DNA from 4 places in the Clostridium sp. BJN0013 genome. Region 4 is predicted to be linked to each of the others. Evidence: riboswitches for the same ligand, from Rfam matches in the RefSeq annotation. Region 4 holds a riboswitch; each other region holds the start of a gene.
What was found. A riboswitch is a leader RNA that binds a small molecule or an ion and turns the genes downstream of it on or off. The one in region 4 is predicted to bind S-adenosylmethionine.

Region 1: linked by a shared signal. The riboswitch ahead of AB3K27_RS17130 (DUF2292 domain-containing protein) and the one ahead of metA (homoserine O-succinyltransferase) in region 4 are both predicted to bind S-adenosylmethionine.
Region 2: linked by a shared signal. The riboswitch ahead of AB3K27_RS17155 (methionine ABC transporter ATP-binding protein) and the one ahead of metA (homoserine O-succinyltransferase) in region 4 are both predicted to bind S-adenosylmethionine.
Region 3: linked by a shared signal. The riboswitch ahead of AB3K27_RS03680 (YbaK/EbsC family protein) and the one ahead of metA (homoserine O-succinyltransferase) in region 4 are both predicted to bind S-adenosylmethionine.

Annotation. Positions count from the first base shown of each region.
Region 1 covers NZ_CP162495.1:3,297,324-3,302,486, reverse strand. Annotated here, with positions in the region: gene AB3K27_RS17135 (nitrogenase component 1) at 1-1,162, shown strand, start outside; SAM riboswitch class I at 1,292-1,399, shown strand; gene AB3K27_RS17130 (DUF2292 domain-containing protein) at 1,526-1,684, shown strand; gene sufC (Fe-S cluster assembly ATPase SufC) at 1,851-2,597, shown strand; gene sufB (Fe-S cluster assembly protein SufB) at 2,627-4,033, shown strand; gene sufD (Fe-S cluster assembly protein SufD) at 4,051-5,163, shown strand, end outside.
Region 2 covers NZ_CP162495.1:3,303,781-3,308,943, forward strand. Annotated here, with positions in the region: gene AB3K27_RS17140 (nitrogenase component 1) at 1-339, opposite strand, end outside; gene AB3K27_RS17145 (MetQ/NlpA family ABC transporter substrate-binding protein) at 595-1,419, opposite strand; gene AB3K27_RS17150 (methionine ABC transporter permease) at 1,445-2,113, opposite strand; gene AB3K27_RS17155 (methionine ABC transporter ATP-binding protein) at 2,110-2,889, opposite strand; SAM riboswitch class I at 3,091-3,195, opposite strand; partial or broken gene AB3K27_RS17160 (GPR1/FUN34/YaaH family transporter) at 3,339-3,533, shown strand; gene AB3K27_RS17165 (DUF4317 domain-containing protein) at 3,540-4,700, opposite strand; gene AB3K27_RS17170 (FxLYD domain-containing protein) at 4,945-5,163, shown strand, end outside.
Region 3 covers NZ_CP162495.1:673,576-678,738, reverse strand. Annotated here, with positions in the region: gene AB3K27_RS03695 (DEAD/DEAH box helicase) at 1-703, shown strand, start outside; gene AB3K27_RS03690 (glycoside hydrolase family 57 protein) at 816-2,396, opposite strand; gene AB3K27_RS03685 (DUF4912 domain-containing protein) at 2,494-2,952, opposite strand; gene AB3K27_RS03680 (YbaK/EbsC family protein) at 3,115-3,591, opposite strand; SAM riboswitch class I at 3,730-3,825, opposite strand; gene greA (transcription elongation factor GreA) at 3,968-4,432, opposite strand; gene AB3K27_RS03670 (ISAs1 family transposase) at 4,627-5,163, opposite strand, start outside.
Region 4 covers NZ_CP162495.1:1,997,447-2,002,609, forward strand. Annotated here, with positions in the region: gene AB3K27_RS10285 (PLP-dependent aspartate aminotransferase family protein) at 1-406, shown strand, start outside; gene metA (homoserine O-succinyltransferase) at 526-1,440, opposite strand; SAM riboswitch class I at 1,587-1,692, opposite strand; gene AB3K27_RS10295 (hypothetical protein) at 2,487-2,948, shown strand; gene AB3K27_RS10300 (hypothetical protein) at 3,099-3,491, shown strand; gene AB3K27_RS10305 (hypothetical protein) at 3,818-4,063, shown strand; gene ndk (nucleoside-diphosphate kinase) at 4,347-4,748, shown strand; gene AB3K27_RS10315 (GDSL-type esterase/lipase family protein) at 4,870-5,163, opposite strand, start outside.

The sequences.
Region 1 (5,163 bases), 1.3 Mb from region 4:
TGGTGGAAGTTCTGTACCATGTACCAATACTACAGAAAGAGAAGTAGTATTTGGGGGAGAGCAGAGATTAAAACAGGTGATAGATGGAACCCTTAAGGTTTTAAAAGGAGATTTATTTGTAGTTTTAACAGGATGTACTTCTGATATAATAGGGGATGATGTAGGGCAAGTAGTAAGTGAATATAAAGATAAAGGCATTCCCATAGTTTATGCAGAGACAGCAGGTTTTAAAGGAAGCAATTTTAAAGGTCATGAATTAGTTATTGAAGCTATTATAAATCAGTTTGTAAGTGAAAAATCAATAAAAAAAGAAGTGGGATTGGTAAATGTATGGTCTGTGATTCCCTATCAGGATACATTTTGGTCTGGGAATTTAGGTGAGATAAAAAAGTTACTTGAAGGAATAGGATTAAAAGTGAATATACTTTTTGGTACAGAATCTGGTGGTGCTGATGAATGGAAAACAATTCCACAAGCACAATTTAATTTAGTTTTATCACCTTGGGTAGGTTTAAGTACTGCTGAATTATTGAAGAAAAAGTATGGTACTCCTTATTTGCATTATCCAATTTTGCCCATAGGTGCAAAAGAAACCAGTAAATTTTTAAGAACTGTGGGGGATTTTGCTAAGCTTAATAAAGAAAAGGTGGAAACTTTTATAAATGAAGAAGAAGAGAGATTTTATTATTATATTGATAGATCAATAGACTTTTTTATAGAATTCAGATATAGTGTGGCAGATAGATTTTTTAATATAACAGATTCTTTTTATGCCCTTGGGATTAGTAAGTTTTTAACCAATGAACTGGGGATTGTTCCAGGAGAACAATATATTACAGATGATACTCCTGAACAATATAGAAAAAGCATAGAGTATGAATTTGAACATCTCTCAAATAGCACTTCTGCTAAAGTAATATTTGAAATAGATGGAGGAAAAATACATCAAAGCTTGAGAAAATATGGACATGGCAATCATACTCCTCTGATTTTGGGAAGTTCATGGGATAGAGATATAGTGTCAGAATTAAATGGATTTGGAATAAATATATCACTACCGGTCAAACACAGGTTAGTGCTCAATAGAACTTATGTGGGATATAATGGCGGGCTAACTTTGACAGAAGATATATATAGTAATATACTGGAGACTTATAAATAATAGTATATAAAAATTTCTGTAGCACAAATATGATTTATTAAAAAATTATTTCAATTTTATTGACATTGTAAAGTTTAATATAATATAATGAAACTTAATAAAAGTAATAATTCAAAAATTTAATGAATATCCTTATCAAGAGAAACTTAGGGAATGGCCCGATGAAGTTTCAGCAACCACATTTAAATTTTATGTAAGGTGCTAAGTCCATCAGAACATAGTTCTGGAAGATGAGGTAAAGAAAATACCTTTAAGGTTGATTCTTTTGTATCTTAGGAATGATATAAAACCCTCTTCTTGTTTGGAAGAGGGTTTTTAATTTTTATATTAGTAAGATTTTATAAAAGGGGGTATAATATAAAAATGGAGAGAAGAATTGAAAGAAAAAATCAGATTTCAGAAGAATATATAAAAAAAATAGTTGAATCATTAAAGAATATAAGCTACGGATCAATAACTTTGGTAATTCAAGATGGAATAGTAATTCAAGTGGAAACTAATGAAAAAATAAGACTTAAATAGAGAGTTTATTATTGATTATCTTTTAAATAAAGAGTAAAATATAATCAGAGACAATGTTGAGTGTTTAAGTCGGATATCATCCTGCTTAATTATTGAAGTAACTTTGTAGCTGATTTTTTTTATATTTAAATATGAGTTAAATACTCGGATTTAAAGGAGAGATACGATGTCAAATAAATTATTAAAAATAAACAATTTAATAGCAAAAGTTGGCGATAAAGAAATATTAAAAGGAGTGAATTTGGAAGTTGGTAAAGGTGAAGTTCATGCCATAATGGGACCAAATGGTGCAGGAAAATCTACACTTGTAAATACTATTATGGGGCACCCTAAATATAATATGACAGCAGGAGATATAATATTTGAAGGAAAGTCTGTCAGTGACTTAAAAGTAAATGAAAGGGCCAGATGTGGAATCTTTATGTCTTTTCAATATCCACAGGAGATACCAGGTATAACTGTGGAAAATTTCTTAAGAAGCGCAAAAATTTCAGTTTCTAAAAAGAAAATAGGTATTTTGGCATTTAGAAAAATTTTAAAAGAAAAATTAGAACTTCTAAAAATAGATGAAAGCTATACTAAAAGGTACTTAAATGTGGGGTTTTCTGGTGGAGAAAAGAAAAAAAATGAAATACTTCAGATGGCGGTGCTTGAACCAAAACTTGCTATGCTAGATGAGACAGATTCAGGACTTGATATAGATGCAGTTAAAATAGTATCAGAAGGAGTAAGCAAGCTTAGAACAAAGGAGAATTCTATACTTATAATTACCCATCATAATAGTATTTTAGAGTATTTAAAACCGGATTATGTCCATATACTTGTAGATGGAAAAATAGTTGAGACTGGGGATGCATCTTTAGCTGAAGAAATAGAGAAAAGCGGATATGATAAATTTAAGGCTCTGGTATAATATACTGTTTAATAAGAGAGGTGTTCCTGTTGAAAAAAAATAAAACTTATATAAAAGATATAATAAGAAGTATTTATGATGTAAAAAATAAAGATGAATCTATTTATAAAACTGATAGAGGACTTACAAAAGAAATAATAGAGGAAATATCTTATGAAAAAAATGATCCGGCCTGGATGAAAGAGTTTAGGCTTAAGGCCTTAGAAATATATGATAATATGCCAATGCCTTCATGGGGACCTGATTTAACAGATCTAAATATGGATAATATAGTGACCTATGTAAGACCAGATACTGACATAAAACATAATTGGAGAGATGTTCCTAAAGATATAAAAAATACTTTTGATTTGTTGGGTATACCTAAAGCAGAGCAAAAATCACTAGCAGGAGTAGGTGCTCAATATGATTCTGAAGTTGTTTACCATAATGTAAGTGAAGATCTGAAAAAACAGGGTGTACTATATATGGATATGGAAACGGCCATAAGGGACTATGAAGAATTAGTGAGACCTCATTTTATGAAACTTGTACCTCCAACGGATCATAAATTTGCTGCACTTCATGGAGCAGTATGGTCTGGAGGATCCTTTGTATATGTTCCAGAGGGAGTTCAGGTTGATATTCCAATTCAATCTTATTTTAGATTAAATGCTCCAGGAGCGGGACAATTTGAACATACCCTTATAATAGTTGAAAAAGGAGCAAAAATTCATTATATAGAGGGATGTTCTGCACCTAAATATTATGTAAATAACTTGCATGCAGGTTGTGTGGAAGTTTATATAAGAGAAGGAGCTTCATTAAAATACAGTACTATAGAGAATTGGTCTAGAAATATGTATAATTTAAATACAAAGAGAGCAGTTGTAGATAAAAATGGTCATATAGAATGGGTAACAGGGTCTTTTGGCTCTAAAGTATCAATGCTGTACCCCATGAGTATATTAAAAGGGGAAGGAGCAAAATGTGATTTTACAGGGGTAACTTTTGCAGGTGCCAATCAGTATTTAGATACAGGTTCAAAAGTAATTCATGCAGCACCAAATACTACATCTACTGTAAATTCAAAATCAATATCTAAAGATGGAGGAGTTGCTATTTATAGAGGACTTTTAAGTTCCACAAAGAATGCAGTTCACTCAAAATCAAGTGTGTCCTGTGAATCACTTATGTTGGATAACGAATCCAGATCAGATACCATACCTGTTATAAGTGTATGTAATAACAATGTAGATATAGGACATGAAGCTAAGATAGGCAGAATAAGCGAGGATGCCATTTTTTATCTTATGAGCAGAGGACTTACAGAGGAAGAAGCAAAAGGTATGATAGTTACAGGTTTTGTAGAACCTATAGCAAAAGAGCTTCCACTTGAATATGCTGTGGAGATGAATAACTTGATTAAATTAGAGCTGAAGGGAACTATAGGATAAGGAGGTAGGATAGCATAATGTTAAATGAAGAAAATTTCAATGAAAATAAAGATATGAAAGTTATATTTGAAAGTAAAAGGGACTTTAAAGTAAACTCAACCTATGTTCCCACATGGAAATGTTTGGGATTAAATAATTTTCCTATTAAAGACTGTAGACTTTCAAAAATAAATCCTTATGATAAGGATTATATAAATTTTAAAGTTGAAGATTTTAAAGAGGCGGAGGTAGTGCCTATAAACAAAGAAAGAAAAAGTGAGTATTTCTATAATTACCCTAATTTTAAAGAAGCATCTTTTGTGTGTGGAGATTTTGTAAAACTTGGAGAAGAAGGATTTAATTCAGGTGTATTTGTAAAAGTTCCTCCGAATAAGATTGTGAACTCAAATATAAGGCTTAATTTTAATTTGGATAAAGATAATACTATGGTTATAGATCATAATATAATTGTGGCTGAGGCTAACAGCAAAATTACTTTTATAGTAGATTATCATACAGATAATGAGGAGATAAATGCTTTTCATAATGGGATAACTAAAATAATTGCAAAAGATGGGTCCGAGGTAAATGTTGTAAAAATTCAAAGGATGAATGATAAATCGTTTCATTTTGATTGGAATATGGCACTTGTAGAGAGAAGTGCCAAGATAAATTGGATAACTATAGAAATTGGAAGTAGTATAAGTGTTACAAATTATAATTCTGATTTAATAGGAGAACATAGTGAGGTTAATATTTATTCAGCATATATGGTAGATGGAGATAGAAAACAGGATATTTACTATACTAATAATCATTTTGGTAAAAAGAGTATCAGCAATATGTGGGTAGAAGGGGTATTAAAAGATAGAGCTAAAAAGGTATTTAAAGGCAACATAGATTTTAAAAAAGGATGTTATGAATCTAAAGGATCTCAGATGGAAGAAGTACTTCTTTTAGATCCTGAAGTGAAAACAGATTCTGTTCCAATGCTTCTTTGCAGAGAAGAGAATGTAGATGGAGCACATGCAGCCAGTATTGGTAAAATAGACGAAGATGAACTTTTTTATTTAATGAGCAGAGGTTTTAATTATAGTGAAGCACAAAAACTTGTAATAGAAGCCAGATTCAATCCTATTTTTGATAGAATT
Region 2 (5,163 bases), 1.3 Mb from region 4:
ATCCTTTTCCTTTAAATTTGTGTTCAATAGTCTTGCATTCCTTAATGGAAGATTTCTCTTAATCTGTCCTACTCTGTTGGTAAAATTAAAATCAGGTAAATCCGCACAACACCCTATGGGAGCATGATTTATTACCACAGAATCCTGTATCATAATAAGCTGACACAGTGAATAACCTGAATTACATCCTAAACATTGACTAAAAGAGCGCCTTCTTTCACATAATCTTTTCCCCTTAGATTTATTACAAAGCTCTCTAGCAGTTCCTGCAAAGCCAGTAATAGAACCTAATCTAGATTCTCTAATTTCAACTTCCGGGGACTTTATATTAATACCCAAAAATATACCTCCTTTATAATTATCATTTAACTTTTTATCAACTATACAATATGAAACTTTTTATATAAATCCAGATATAATGAGGTGATTTTACTTTGCAAAACATAAAGTTTAGTCTCCAGTATACTGGTCAACTAAACATTTAAATTATACATACTCTTTAAACAATATATTCTCTACTCATAAATTGCATTGATACATAGAATATGAAAAAATATAAATTCTTTTCAAGCTACATCTCCCTTTCTAATTATTCTAAAAAGCCGGTACTACTGCAACTCCATATTTGCTCTTTATAAAGTTTTTTACATCCTCTGAATTCAGCTTTGCCACTATGGTCTTAATTTCTTTTTTATTTTCATCACCCTTTCTTACAACAATTACATTTGCATAAGGTGAATTGCTGTCTTCTCTAAATAGTGCTTTATTTGGATCCATTTTAGCTTCTAATACAAGATTTGTATTTATTATGGAGCCATCTACATCCGGCAATACCCTTGGAAGCTGAGCTGCATCAACTTCTACAAATTGAAGATTTTTAGGATTATCTGCAATATCTGAAGGCGTAGCATTATAATTAGATATTCCAGATTTTAATTTAATAAGTTTTTGGGCTTCAAGAAGAGCTAAAGCTCTGTATTCATTTGAAGGATTATTGGGTATAGCAATCTTGGCGCCATCTTTAAGTTCATCTTTAGATTTAATTTTATCAGAATAAAAACCTATGGGTTCCACATGAACTTTTCCAGCCACTGCAAAATTATATCCTTTTTCTTTAGTTACAGACTCTAAATAAGGTACATGTTGAAAATAATTGGCATCTATTTGTTTTTCCTGTAAAGCTGGATTTAACTCATCTTCGCTATCTAAAACAATAACTTGTAAATCTATCCCCTCTTTTGCCAGTGCAGGTTTTATATGATTCAATATTTCTGCATGTGGCACTGCCGCTGCTCCTATTTTCACCACAACCTTGTCATTTTTACTGTCTGCACTTTTTGAGTCATTCCCATTGCTGCAACCTGAAAATAATCCTACAACCAACGCCAAAACTAAAAATATTATACTTTTTCTCTTCATATTGATTTATCCCCCTTAAAAATAATCAATCAAATTTATATCTCTTTTTATTTACATGTTTAGAAATGCGATCTCCTGAAAACTGTATAAACTGTACTAAAAAAATTAATAATATTACTGTAGCTATCATTATATCCTCACGAAATCTCTGATAACCAAAACGTATTGCCAGACTTCCTAATCCCCCTGCACCTATGACCCCAGCTATAGTGGTAAATTCAATAATAGATATAATTGAAATTGTAATTCCCTTTATAAGGGAAGGAAGTGCCTCCGGTATTAAGACCTTTGATATAATCTGAAATGGTTTTGCTCCCATAGATAATGCTGCTTCAATTTTTCCCCATTCTACTTGTTCTATGGATGTCTCAATAATTCTAGCCAAAAGAGGTGATATTCCTATGGATATAGGTACAATAGCCGCCTTCATACCAAGTGTAGTCCCTACAATTGACCTAGATAAGGGCAGTAAAACTACAATTAATATTATAGAAGGAAGAGATCTTATTGCATTTACTATAGTAGCTAATATCTTATTTAACCTTTCATTCTCCAAAATATGTCCTTTTTTAGTAACAACAAGAATAATTCCAAGTGGCATCCCTATAAGTAAAGCTATACTGCCAGCTATAATCACCATTTCTATAGTTTCTGATAATCCCTTTAGAACAAATATTTTAAAATCATCAGTCATATTACCTCCCCTCCAACACATTCCGAATTCACACTGAGATTTGCCATTATTTTAACAAATTTTTTTGCAGTGTTACTTTTAGGATTTAAAAATACTGAATTTGTGCTTCCTGCTTCTACGATACTACCATCTTCAATTACTGCCATATTATTGCATATATATTTAATAACATCTAATTCATGAGTTATAAGTAATATAGTTAAATTCAGTTTCTTATTTATATCTCTTAAAAGTTCCAATATAGAATAAGTGGTTTGTGGATCTAGGGCAGAAGTAGCTTCATCACTTAACAAAACATCTGGTTCATTGGCTAGAGCCCTTGCTATACCTACTCTTTGCTTTTGACCTCCACTTAGTTGTGCAGGATAAAAGTCCACTTTATCACTTAGTTCCACTAAATTCAATATTTCATACACTCTATTTTTTATTTTTTCTTCAGAATAACCAGCTATTTTTAAAGGAAAAGCTACATTTTTATATACATTCATTGAATCAAATAAATTAAAATCTTGAAATATCATTCCAATTTTTTTTCTGGCTTCTCTAAGCTCAGCTTTATTCATAGCTGTAATATCATTATTTCCAATAAATATACTTCCAGAAGTAGGTTCTTCAAGTCTGTTCAAATATCGTATCATAGTAGACTTTCCAGCTCCGCTAAATCCTATGATGCCAAAAATATCTCCTTTTTCAACTTTAAGATTTATATCCTTCAAAACTTCAACTTTACCCCTAGGTGTATTAAATGTTTTATTTAAATTTCTTATATCTATCATATAATTGGTCTTTACCCCCTTACCCAGCATTTACCTATATACTTCTTATTTTAATTTAAATAAATATATCAAAACAAAAAAGACTAAATCTTATACTTATAAAGTTAAGATTTAGTCTCCAGTTTTTCTGGTCAACTTTTAGATTGATTAAATTATAAAAACTCAGGGGGGTAAATCCCTGAGTTTACATCCTCAATGATTACCTCATCTTTCAGCTACAATGCTGCAGGATTTAGCACCAATGCATTACATAATGCTGGTTGCCGGGCTTCATAGGGCCTTTCCCTCCGCCTCTCTTAATAAGTTATGATATTTAATTATTTAATATTGTAGTAATTAGTATATCAGTGCTCAGGTATATTGTCAATATTTTTATAATATAAAATTTAACAACTTTTAATTTACTGAAAATAGAATAATTTTATTTATCTTTGGGCAGAAAAAATTAAATTCAATACATTAAAATCGCTAACTGCAATCCATCTGCATTGGGGCTATTTGGACTTGCTGTTGTAACTTTAGTAGCTTCCTCTCAGAAACTTGGCATCACTGAAGGCACTTCTTTCGTAATTCCCTGAGCAATATTTTTAGGTGGTTTTGCTCAACTATTTGCTTGTATTAATGATTCTAAAAGACAAAATACATCCCTTTTAAATATATTCTTCTATTTTCTCTGTTTCCAAATTGAATCCATCTATAATCATATCCTCTTTAAGTTCTATCAGCAAACACTTCTTTCCAAATTTGTTAACTACCTGCTTTACAGCACTTAAATCTTTTGGACTTATGGTTATATTGGTATTTTCATTTTCTATCTTTATAGATTTACTCTTAAAATCTGGCATTACATTTCTAACCTTAAATTCATAATCTCCTCCACACACTTCCTCAAAAGCACTCTTAACTACTCCTGTATTTTCCACTCCGCTTTCCTCTAATACTCTAGTTACTTCATTTATATCTAAAATAAGTTCTTCTTCCTTCTGACTTTCAAATTTTTCGTTTATTCTTTCATATATATCCTGAACTATGTCAGGTTTTATTTTTCCTCCCAATGCAGTTCCTAAAATAACATTAAAGTTTTCCTTTTCTTCTAAAGCTGTAGGTTTAATATTACACTCTAATATCTCTTCTACAAAAATATTATTTATGTTCTTTGATTTTGAAGAATAATAAATTATCTTATTTACATCTACATACTGAAATGTAAAACTTGGAAACATAAATCCCTCTAAGGGCGAATTTAAATTTATAACCATGTCTAATGCAGAATTAGGTTTAAATTTCATTTCCGTATAATCAAATTTTAACATCTTCTTAGGTATTTCAACCTTATTTACACTACATAATATAATTTCTATAGTTCGTATATATTCATCTAAAGATTCCTTTTTCCCTTTATCAGAACTGTAGTATTCTGCTTTTGCAAAACTTATAACTATATCTGTATCATAAGTATAGTTTTCAGAAATTTTATTTACTATTTTATCCGCATATTCATTTATTCTTTCCTTTGAATTTAAAGCTTCATATAATATATGCTGTGTATTTTTCTCTAATTTTTCCTCACCTACATTTTTAAAATCCAATTCAAATATTTTAGAATCCAAAGTTCCCGTAAGCACTTTCTTGAAATTATTTAAATAAAGTTCTCTCTTTTCCACTTCCATCATTTCAAAATATTCCAGTTCTCCTGTTATTATTTCTCCAATATCCTTTTTTAAATAAACACTATAAATTTCTTTAATCTTAAGCATATAACTTCCTAACTTAAATTCTTTTCTTATGTCTGATAAATCTTTTTTATTCATAAACTATCTCCCCACTCTACTTAAATAAAATAATATCTATTTTAACCTTTGTATTTTTATACATATTTTACTATATAACAATTTATTTTACCAATACATTTTATCATAATATTACATTAAAAATACAATATAATAAACATTATTGTAAAGAATTACTATAGTCCAAACATAGAATTTTTGGTACAATATACATACACTAGATAAAATTTTATATATTAATACAAAATTTAAGGAGAATAATACTATGTTTTGTTATAATTGTAAAATGGAGGTATCTGATAACGCTATTTTTTGTGAAAAATGCGGTGCTAAATTAAAAAAAGAAGATTCTATAGGAAATTCAGACAGTGATACCATTCAAGTTTATAAAATTAATCAAATTTTAAAAAATACCGTAGAAAAGGACCAAGTAAAAACTTTAACCCCTGCTAAAACTACTTTGAAAAAAACTGACTCTAAAAAT
Region 3 (5,163 bases), 1.3 Mb from region 4:
CTTTTTAGTAGCTACAGATGTGGCTGCAAGAGGTATAGATGTAGAAAATGTTTCCCATGTTATAAATTATGATCTTCCACAAGATACAGAATCCTACGTACATAGAATAGGTAGAACAGGAAGGGCCAACAAAGAAGGTATTGCCTATTCTCTAGTAACCCCTAGGGAATATATATTATTAAAACAAATAGAAAAGTTTACTAAAAGCAAAATAAAAAGAAAAGATATACCTACTGTAGATGAAATATTTGAGGCTAAATATAAAAATATAGAAGAAAAAATTAAAAAAGTGTTATCAGAAAATAACTATAAGAACTTTATTCCTATAGCTACAGAACTAGATGAAGAATATAACCTGGTAGACGTAGCCGCGGCCCTTATGAAAATAATCTTTGATAAGGAGTTAAGTTTTGATTATAAAGAAAATTCCATAGGTGTAGAAGATAGTAATGTAAGATTATTCTTCTCCATAGGGAGAATGGATAATATAACCCCAAGAAAGTTGATAAAGTTTATAAATGAAACTTCTTCAGTAGAAGCCTATGAAATAGGTGATATAGATATATTAAATAAATTCACTTTTATAAATGTTCCTGAAAAAATTGCATCTATTATATTAAAGAAATCCAATGGTAAAAAACTTCAAGGCAGAAGAGTTTCTGTAGAACTTGCAAAAAGTAAAAAAATTAATGTAAATATATAAATTCGTTTACTTTTAAAGACATAACAGAGTCTTTAAATATATACAATGAAATAAGCCCTATGTACCACAATTTAGTTTAAAAGGTCTTTTAGGGCTTTTGTAATGCTTATTTTTATTTTTGATAAATTTTGTAATCAATATTTTGAAAAATATTATCTAAGGATTCTAACTGTGATAAGTACTTTAAGTCAATGGCATTTTTAGTTATACTATCGTAAAGTTTATTAAATCTATCTACATGGCTATTTACCCTTTTAACAGCATATTCTACAGCAGTATTATTTTTTATAATAAAAGACCAATCTGAGGATTCTGCAAGCATCAATTCACGAGCTGCTTGATTCAAGGCTCTCCTTTGTAAATCTGTAGGATTTGTATAGGTATTGGAAAGTCTTATCATCTGTTGTGCACATTTATGTATTTCCATATATATCCATTGATTGGATGGATTTATCCACACAGAAAAATCTCCATTTTCACCCCAACTAGAAGGACAAGGACTTGAGCATTGAACCATAGGGTATTTTTTCAAATAGTCCATAGGAGAACTCAATCTATAATTGCAGTTATTTTGCAGAGTTTTTCTTATAAATTCATCTATAAAGTCAGGTCCTTCAAACCACCAATGTCCAAATAATTCTGTATCATAAGGGCATACTATTATAGGAGGCTGATCCATATGTTCACTAAGTTTATCGATTTGTTCTACCCTGCATTTAAAAAAATGTTCTCCATGCTCTTTTATCTTTTCTAAAGCTCTTTTCCTATTGTAATATTCCTTGTTGTCTGTATTACCAGTTATTCTGTAGTATTTCATTCCAGTATCAATTCTAATCTTATTCTCATTTATATAAGGTTCTATATACTCTAGAGGGAGTTCATATCCTATATCCCTATAAAATTCCCTATAATTAAAATCTCCGGGATAACCCATAAAGTCGCTCCACACCTGATAAGATGACTCCATATCCCTTCCAAATACAGAAATTCCACTTGGAAGGGCAATAGGTGCATAAACACCATATCTAGGCTTAGGAGAAGCATTTACGAGTGCCTTGCTCTCTGCTATAAAATATTTAATTCCAAATTCTTTAAGTATATAATCCAATGAATAGGTATAGGCACATTCAGGAAGCCATATTCCATCTGGTGCATGATCCATATGCTCCAAGTAACTCTGAACTCCCACCCCTATCTGTGACCTGACTGATTCTGGATTTACGGCAAGCAAGGGTAAAAGTCCATGGGTGGCAGAGCTGGTTAACACTTCTAAGTACCCCAGTCTATCAAACTTTCTAAAGGCATTCATTATATTGTAATCATAATTTTTGTATACATTTAATATTCTGGAAAATCTCTCATTATAAAACCGGGCAAGAATAGCAAGCTCTTTATTATATTTTGTTCTCTTTATCTCCTTTTCAGAGAGAGCTATGGACTTTCTTAGATATTCCAAATATCTTTTATTTAAATATTCATCTTCTAACATGGTCATTAAAGTAGGCGTTATAGACATAGTAATTTTAAAATCCATATGATCTTTTATGAGTTTATCATATACATCTATAAGAGGTATATAACATTCACTGATACCTTCAAATAGCCATCTTTCCTCTAGTGGATCTTTTAAATCTGGATGTCTTATAAAAGGCATATGACTGTGAAGTATAATTGAAATATATCCTTTAGTCATTTTAGACCTCCTCTAGAAGAAGTTAAAGTATATTTATTCTCTAACTCTTCCATATATTTATCTATAAATTCATTGTATCCACCTTCATCTTTAAATATTAATTCTGGATATCGATTTTTTTTTTCCCCTCTGTAAAGTTATCAGAAAATTCCTCTTTCGAATTAGATATATAACTTTGAGAGACATCCAAAAAACAAAGAGAACTGTCTAAAGACTTACTATCCCTTGGAGTTGTTACTGTATTTGAAACTGCAAATGCGACAAATTTGTTACCTGATATAATCCTCCCCAGCTTTACAAAAAGATCCATATCGTCCTTTTCAATATCTATATACCAGCTATCTGCAAAGGGGTCTATAAAGATTGTCTTTATATTATTAGCTATTCCATTTTCTACAGAATAGACTTTTATAACTGGTTTTGAGTTTTTCCACAGTGCTTCTCCATATCTATCTTCAAATTCTTTCACCGTCATAGATGATATGTTATAATAACAAAATATTCTATGGGAATTTTGAACCATAAGCACTAAAGAAGTCTTTTCATCACCCCTCAATAAATTCCACTCCCTTCATTAATAATAACTATATTATACCTATAAATTCCAAATATGTCACTTATAAATTGAAATATATTTCCTAAAATTATATTATGCTTACAAATTCTTTTAAAGTTCAGATGGAGAAAAGCATTCATTATGAGTAAACTCCACCTGAATCTAAAAATCTCTTGATTCATCCTCGCATACATCAATCCATTGCCCATCTACCAGCTCTTTAATTTGTTGTGGGTTTATCTTAAGAGCAAATTCCTTTGAACCAGCTGCAGGATATACATACGGAAAATTTTCTACAGAAACATCTATATACACTTTTAAAGGATTTTTTAAACCAAAAGGACATAATCCCCCCACAGGATGGCCTGTATTCTCTAAAACTTCATCCTGACTTAACATCTTAGCCTTAGTTTTAAAGACTTTTTTAAATTTTTTATTACTAACTCTTAAATCTCCTCTCATAACTATTAGTATATCTTCATCCTTAAGCTTAAAAGCTAGAGTTTTTGCTATATATTTGGGGTCTGTATGTATGGTCTCCGCTGCCTGCTGTACAGTAGCACCACTATCAGGAAGTTTAAATACGGGACTCTCTAAATTTCTATTTAAAAAATAGTTAACCACATTTTCTACACTCATCTTTAATTCCTTCAATTTTATTAAAATTTTTTATTCTATACACTTAAATACCATTAACTACACAATGGGTTTTAAAAATTAAAACTTTAATTTTTTAAAACCTCTTGCAGATAAGCTACAAGAGGTTTTACATACTTCTTCTTATCTTTCAGGTAATACCTGCTGGAATTAGCACCTTAAATATTAGGTTGCTGGACATCATAGGGCCAGTCCCTCAGTCTCTCGCAATAAGAATCTTACTATTTAATTTTATACATGATAACAAAACAACAAATATTTGTCAACCTCAATATAATCAAAATGGCACAAAAAAGGAGCTTTATATAAACTCCTAGAAATTACGTAGTAAAAAATATTCTGCTATAAAATATATCCATTATAGTAATTTCTCTACTCCTACATCATAATTTCCATCAGGTGATATTACTGTCGCCTTATCCCCTACCTTCAGCCTAAAAAGAGCCTTTCCCAGAGGAGATTCTATACTTATTTTCATATTCTTAACATCTGATTCTACAGAACTTACCAGGGTAACCTTTTCAACTTCGTCTACATCATAAAATTTTACTAAAGCAGTTTTATTTATATCAAACACATCTGTTTCCGATGAACTCTCTATTATTACAGCATTTTTAAGTTGATATTCAAGTTCTTGTATTCTAGTCTCAGTCATAGATTGATCTTCTTTAGCTGCGCTATAATCAGCATTTTCACTAAGGTCTCCCTGGGCACGGGCAGATTTTAAGGCAGCCTTAATCTCTACTCTTTTTACTGTTTTTAAATACTCTAATTCTTCCTCTAGTTTTTTCTTACCAGCTTCTGTCAAAATTACATCTTGCATAAAACTCACCTACATTCTAAATTCTATAAGTTTTTATTCTAGAAATCATCAAATTTCTATAGACTTAAAAACTTTCATACAGTTATTTACTTTACTATTTTATTATAAAGTATATAAAAATAAATAACAAGTGAAAGCAAATACAGGACAAACGCATGAAAATATATAACTACATAAGTAAGATTACGAGTTAACTAAATTTCCATAATTTTACTTATATATTCATCAGGTTTACAATTGATTGAAAATCTTTTTAATTTTAAACTCATCTTTTTTCCCATATCCAATAATTTTAATATAGATAATGCCCATTTTCTTATTATATTCATATTTTTATTTGCTGTTTCTTCAACTGTTTTAATGCTATCCTCTTTAAATGTAACATCTAAATGCCAGTGCATTATTTCTATTCCCCAATGACCTCGTACAGCTTTTTCAAATAAGTTTATTTCAGGGGCCAAACTACTTATATAATAACGTATTTCTTTACTTTCTTTATCTTTCTTCTTTATAGTTTTTTCTACAATTCCTATACTTTTAAGATTCTTCCATTTTTCCCTATTAGTTAGCCACTTAATGTCCTTTGTTTGATAATATTCCCTTATCTCAATTTGGCCATGTGACTTTTCAACTGTTTTTTTATAATTCCCATCTTTAATTATTTTTTCCCTAAAGTCATCATCTTCAAAATAGGTTATTAAATCATTATGCAGTATTTCTTGGTTCCCTTT
Region 4 (5,163 bases):
TCCACTGCGTATGAAACAGCATAGTGAAACTGCATTGGAGGTGGCTAAATATCTTGAATCAAACCCAGTAGTAAAGTTTGTAGCATACCCTGGACTAGAAAGCCATCCGCAGCATGATATTGCCAAGAAACAGATGAAAATGTATTCGGGGATAATTTCTTTTGCACTTAAAGCAGATGTAGATACACATAATAAATTTATTAATTCACTGGAATTGATCACTCAGGCCGTTTCATTAGGGCATGATGAGAGCTTAATTGTTTATACTGGCCCAAATGATGAGAGAATTAACTTTTACCCAGAGGTGTTTAAGGATGGATATGTTAGATTTAGCATAGGACTAGAAAGTGCTAGTGATATTATATCTGATTTAAAACAGGCCTTGGAAAAATGCGGATTACAGTAAGTTGGTAAATAAAAATTAAGTAAGCATTATCTGGAGAAATACTTACTTAAAGAGCAGATTTAATTTTTATGTAAATCTGCTCCTATTTAGTATAATAGAATTATTTTAAATAGATATTATTATAGCTTATTCAAATCATAAGGTGTTTCCTGATATACATAATAATTGAGCCAATTTAAAAATAGTAGGTTAGAATGGCTTTTCCAATTTGATAAAGGGGTTTTATCTGGATTATCATCTGGAAAATAATTTTTGGGTATATCTATAGGTAAATTCAGTGCTATATCTCTTTCATATTCTGATTTTAATGTTAAAGTATCATATTCAGGATGTCCAGCAATAAAGATCTGGCGTCCACCTTTTGTCGCTACTATATAGACACCAGCTTCCTTGGATTCAGAAATTATTTCTAGTTCAGGAATTTTTTCGATATCCTTTCTTTTTACAAAGGTATATCTGGAATGTGGCGCATAAAATATATCATCAAAACCTCTAAAAAGTTTAATATTAGCCCTATTTATAGTATGAGAGAAAACACCGGATATTTTTTTATCCAGCATATATTTTGGAATTTTAAAGTGATGGTAAAGTCCTGCCTGAGATCCCCAGCATATATACATAGTTGAATAAACATTTTGGGTACTCCAATCCATAATTTCAGTTAATTCTTTCCAATAATCAACGTCCTCAAATTCAAGTTTTTCTATGGGTGCACCTGTTATTATCATACCATCGAATTTTTTGTTTTTTATCTCTTCAAAAGTTTCATAATATTTAATTAAATATTCTTCAGGAGTATTTTTTGAATTATGAGACTTTAAATACATTAAAGATATATCAACTTGTATAGGTGAATTACTTAACAATCTTAAAAGTTGTATTTCAGTAATGGTTTTAAGGGGCATTAAATTTAATATAATTATATTAAGTGGTCTTATATCTTGTCGTACTGCATGATTTTCATTCATAACAAATATATTTTCAGCTTTTAATACTTTAGAAGCTGGAAGATTATTAGGTATATTTATTGGCATAAAATCCCTCCTTAAATTATAATATTTTTAGTGGTAATCAAATAAAAATCTTATTATTCAAATTTCAATTTTGGAGTTAAAATAAAATAAAAGTTATTTTTCTGTAAGAAAAATAACTTTTACAATAAACTAATTTGAAATTATTTTCCTTATCTCTCAGAAATAATCTGCTGGAATTAACACCATACATTTTAATAAAATGTTGGTTGTCGGGTTTCATAGGGCCAGTCCCTCCGCCGCTCTTGATAAGATTAAATTTGATTTTATATTACATGCTATACTAAAATTTCATTTTTGTCAATAATTCATTTTAACTGAAGACTAATCGATTTAAAGACCGGATTCTCTAAATTTATGTTCTGAAGTTCTTATTAAATTATGTAAAGGCCGTTTTAAAAGTGACAAAAGTAAAAATACACAAGAAAAATCATAATTATTACTGCTTAGTTTATTTTGAATATCTTTTAATTCTTTATTTAAATTTATGTAATAATATATTATATTACTGACTAGTCAGTAATATAATTAAACATCTTTTTTGTACTGGTGTCAATAAATTAAACCATGAAATTTATTGATTAGTCTATTTATTCTCTTAGACTTTATCTAAATCTAGAAATCATTTAACATAAATAGTATATGAGAATTAAAGCATGGCCAATCTTAGATAAAAAAGAGTATGCTGTTTATAGAGTAGTTAGTAAAGGCATAATAGGAGATAGGCTGGCGTTAAAAATGCCTTAAATACGAAACTTATATAATTTATGGATTATGTGATATAATAATATGTAATGTAGATAAAGTATTAGTTCAGTAACAAATTGTATAAAAAATTTTAATGAATAAATATTTATTTTGAAATTTCACTTTTTATAATACCTTAGTTTTTTCAAAATGAGTATAATCAGTGTAAACCATGTTACTGGTTATAAATTGTTAACAATATTGACACATAAGTGTAATAACTATTTAGTAATATGTAGTAATATTCATTATTATAAAATTATTATAAAAGCCTTTTTAGGCGGAAATGGAGAGAAATTATTATGAAATTTAAAGGTAAGAGTGCATTTGAAAAATCAGGTAAGTTTTCCAGCTGGATTGCTTTTTATATTGCTGCTTTAGTCACAGCATTGGTTGGAATTGCATTATTGGTAAATAATATTATATTATTTAGAAAGACTGTAAATCAATATGTAGCTCAAGGGTATTCTGCAAATATTGTACTTGAACAATTAGTACCATCTCAATTATTACCTGGAATATTTGAGTTTATTGGTGTGTATGGGGGAATTGTATGTATTTTAATAGGAATAGGTATAATTAATAAGAAATTTTCAAAACTTTTTGGTAAATTATATAATTGTGATAATAGTTTAGAAGAAGATATGCCAGAACAAGAGGTTATCGAAGTAAATCAGGCAGAAAATGTAGAAACTCCAAAAAACACAGAAATGGATAAATACGATGAAAATAAGGGTATAGAAGAGACAAATAAAGAACAATAGCCAGTAAAAAAAGTTTTACTTTTTAATCTTAAGTCAGTACATATTAAACATATAATTATATAAAGAAAAATAATTTATATTATTTTATTCCAATATTAAAAAAAAGATTATATAATTTAATTAAAACAAAAATATGGGGGATGTTTGCTGATGGATTGGAAAGAAAAGTATATTTATGAATTATGCAGTAAAACAATTGATGGCGAAAAGGCGTTAAATGCAATTAATAACTTTGTAGCTGAGATGAAAAACGTATTAGACAAGTATTATGTAAAAAAGTCTACTATAGAAATTGATGAGGATAAAAATACTATTAAAATTTATGGAAATGTTATAAAATGGAATATTACTGGAGAAAAATTTGAATTAAGTTCTAATAATGGTAAAAGTATAAATATATCTGTTTATAAAAATAAACATAAAATTAGATATTGTGAGGGTAGTCATACTAAAAAATCAGGAGTGTATATACTTAATAATAGTGATGCATACAATCATTATGTAGATGAAGCTTTTGAATATCTGTTAATGCTAGATAATTAGTGTATTAAATTTTTTAATTATTCTTCTCTTTGTATTGAAAATTAATATGTAAATCATTAAAATATCATAAATCTATTTTATCCGAAGGCTGCCGACAACATTCACAACTCCTTTAAAGTGGGAGATAATCACTGATATGCTATGGATAAGTTCTTCCAAGGTTCAAATGGAAAAAGGTAGTTCTCATGAGTAAGTTCCACCTGAACCTAAGAATCACTTGATATGTAAATTATATTACAGTATAAATGAAAAAGAATAGTGGCAACATATAAACGTAATTTAAAGTGGTTAGATTATAGATTCATGATATGGAGGAGAATAAAAGTATGAATATTAACGACAAGAATTTACAAGAAGCAAGAAAATTAAATCAACAATCTAAAAATAAAAAGGGAAATGCATCAAGCAATGTGAGTTCTTTAATAAATAATGATTCAAATATTCAAGAAGCCAGACAATCGAACCAGCAATCAAGGGAAAAAAGTAGTTCACCTAGTTTTACTAATAGTATAAATAATTTAGAAGAAACTAAAAAATTAAATCAACAATCAAGACAAAATAAAGGTAAATAACTAACTAATTAATTTTACCAGTAAAATTTACAAATAAAATCCATCATATTACAGTAACATAATATGATGGATTTTAGTAAATATTTTATAAATGTGAAGTGTGAAGTTTTATTGCATTGATTAGGAATTTAAGCATATCATCTCAATTAAGAGGACAGCCCTAATAAAAAAGATTATGAAGTGTTTTAAATTATATAATATACATTTAAAAATTTATACGATTGAACTTAAAAATTGTTTGATAAATTATGGCAGTTTATAAAAATAGAAAGAAGTGATATATATGGAAAGGACATTAGTACTTATAAAACCAGATGCTATGGAAAGAAAATTAATGGGTGAGATAATATCTATTTATGAAAAAAAGGGATTGCATATAGCCGCTTTAAAGATAGTAAAGCCAACTATAGAAATAGCTGAAAAACATTATAATGAACATAAAGGCAAACCATTTTTTCAAGAGCTGATTAATTTTATTACACGCAGTGAAGTCTGTGCTTTAATTATAGAGGCGGATAATGCAGTAGAATTAGTGCGAAAAATAAATGGAGATACAGACCCTTTAAATGCAGAAGTAGGAACTATAAGAGGAAAGTTTGCTATATCAAAATCTGAAAATGCAGTCCATTCCTCAGATAGCTCGGAAAGTGCAGAACGTGAAATAGAAATATGGTTCTCTAATTAAATTTTATTTAAGTGGTATATTGAGTTAAAGCTGAAATATCAAATTGAAATTATTATGCTCTAACTTTAAAGCTTAAACCAGTAAAAGCAGCTTATACAACAAAAATTAATTTTAAGGGAAATTATTTGCAATAACCTTTAACTGCATCTCTCCATACTATATATCCCTTTCCATTTATATGCAGTCCATCTACAGTATATTCCCGGTAAAGCTTATTTTCATTGGGTAAAGTGAAAAGAGAATATAAATCTATATATTTAATATCAAAATTTTTACAAAGTTCTCTTAAAGAAGCATTTAGCTCTATTATTTGTTTGTCATTTGTATTAGTTTTAAATAAATCCTTATTTATAGGTAGTACACTTTGAACATATATAGTAGTGTCAGGGGAATTCTCTTTTATAGTTTCTAGTAT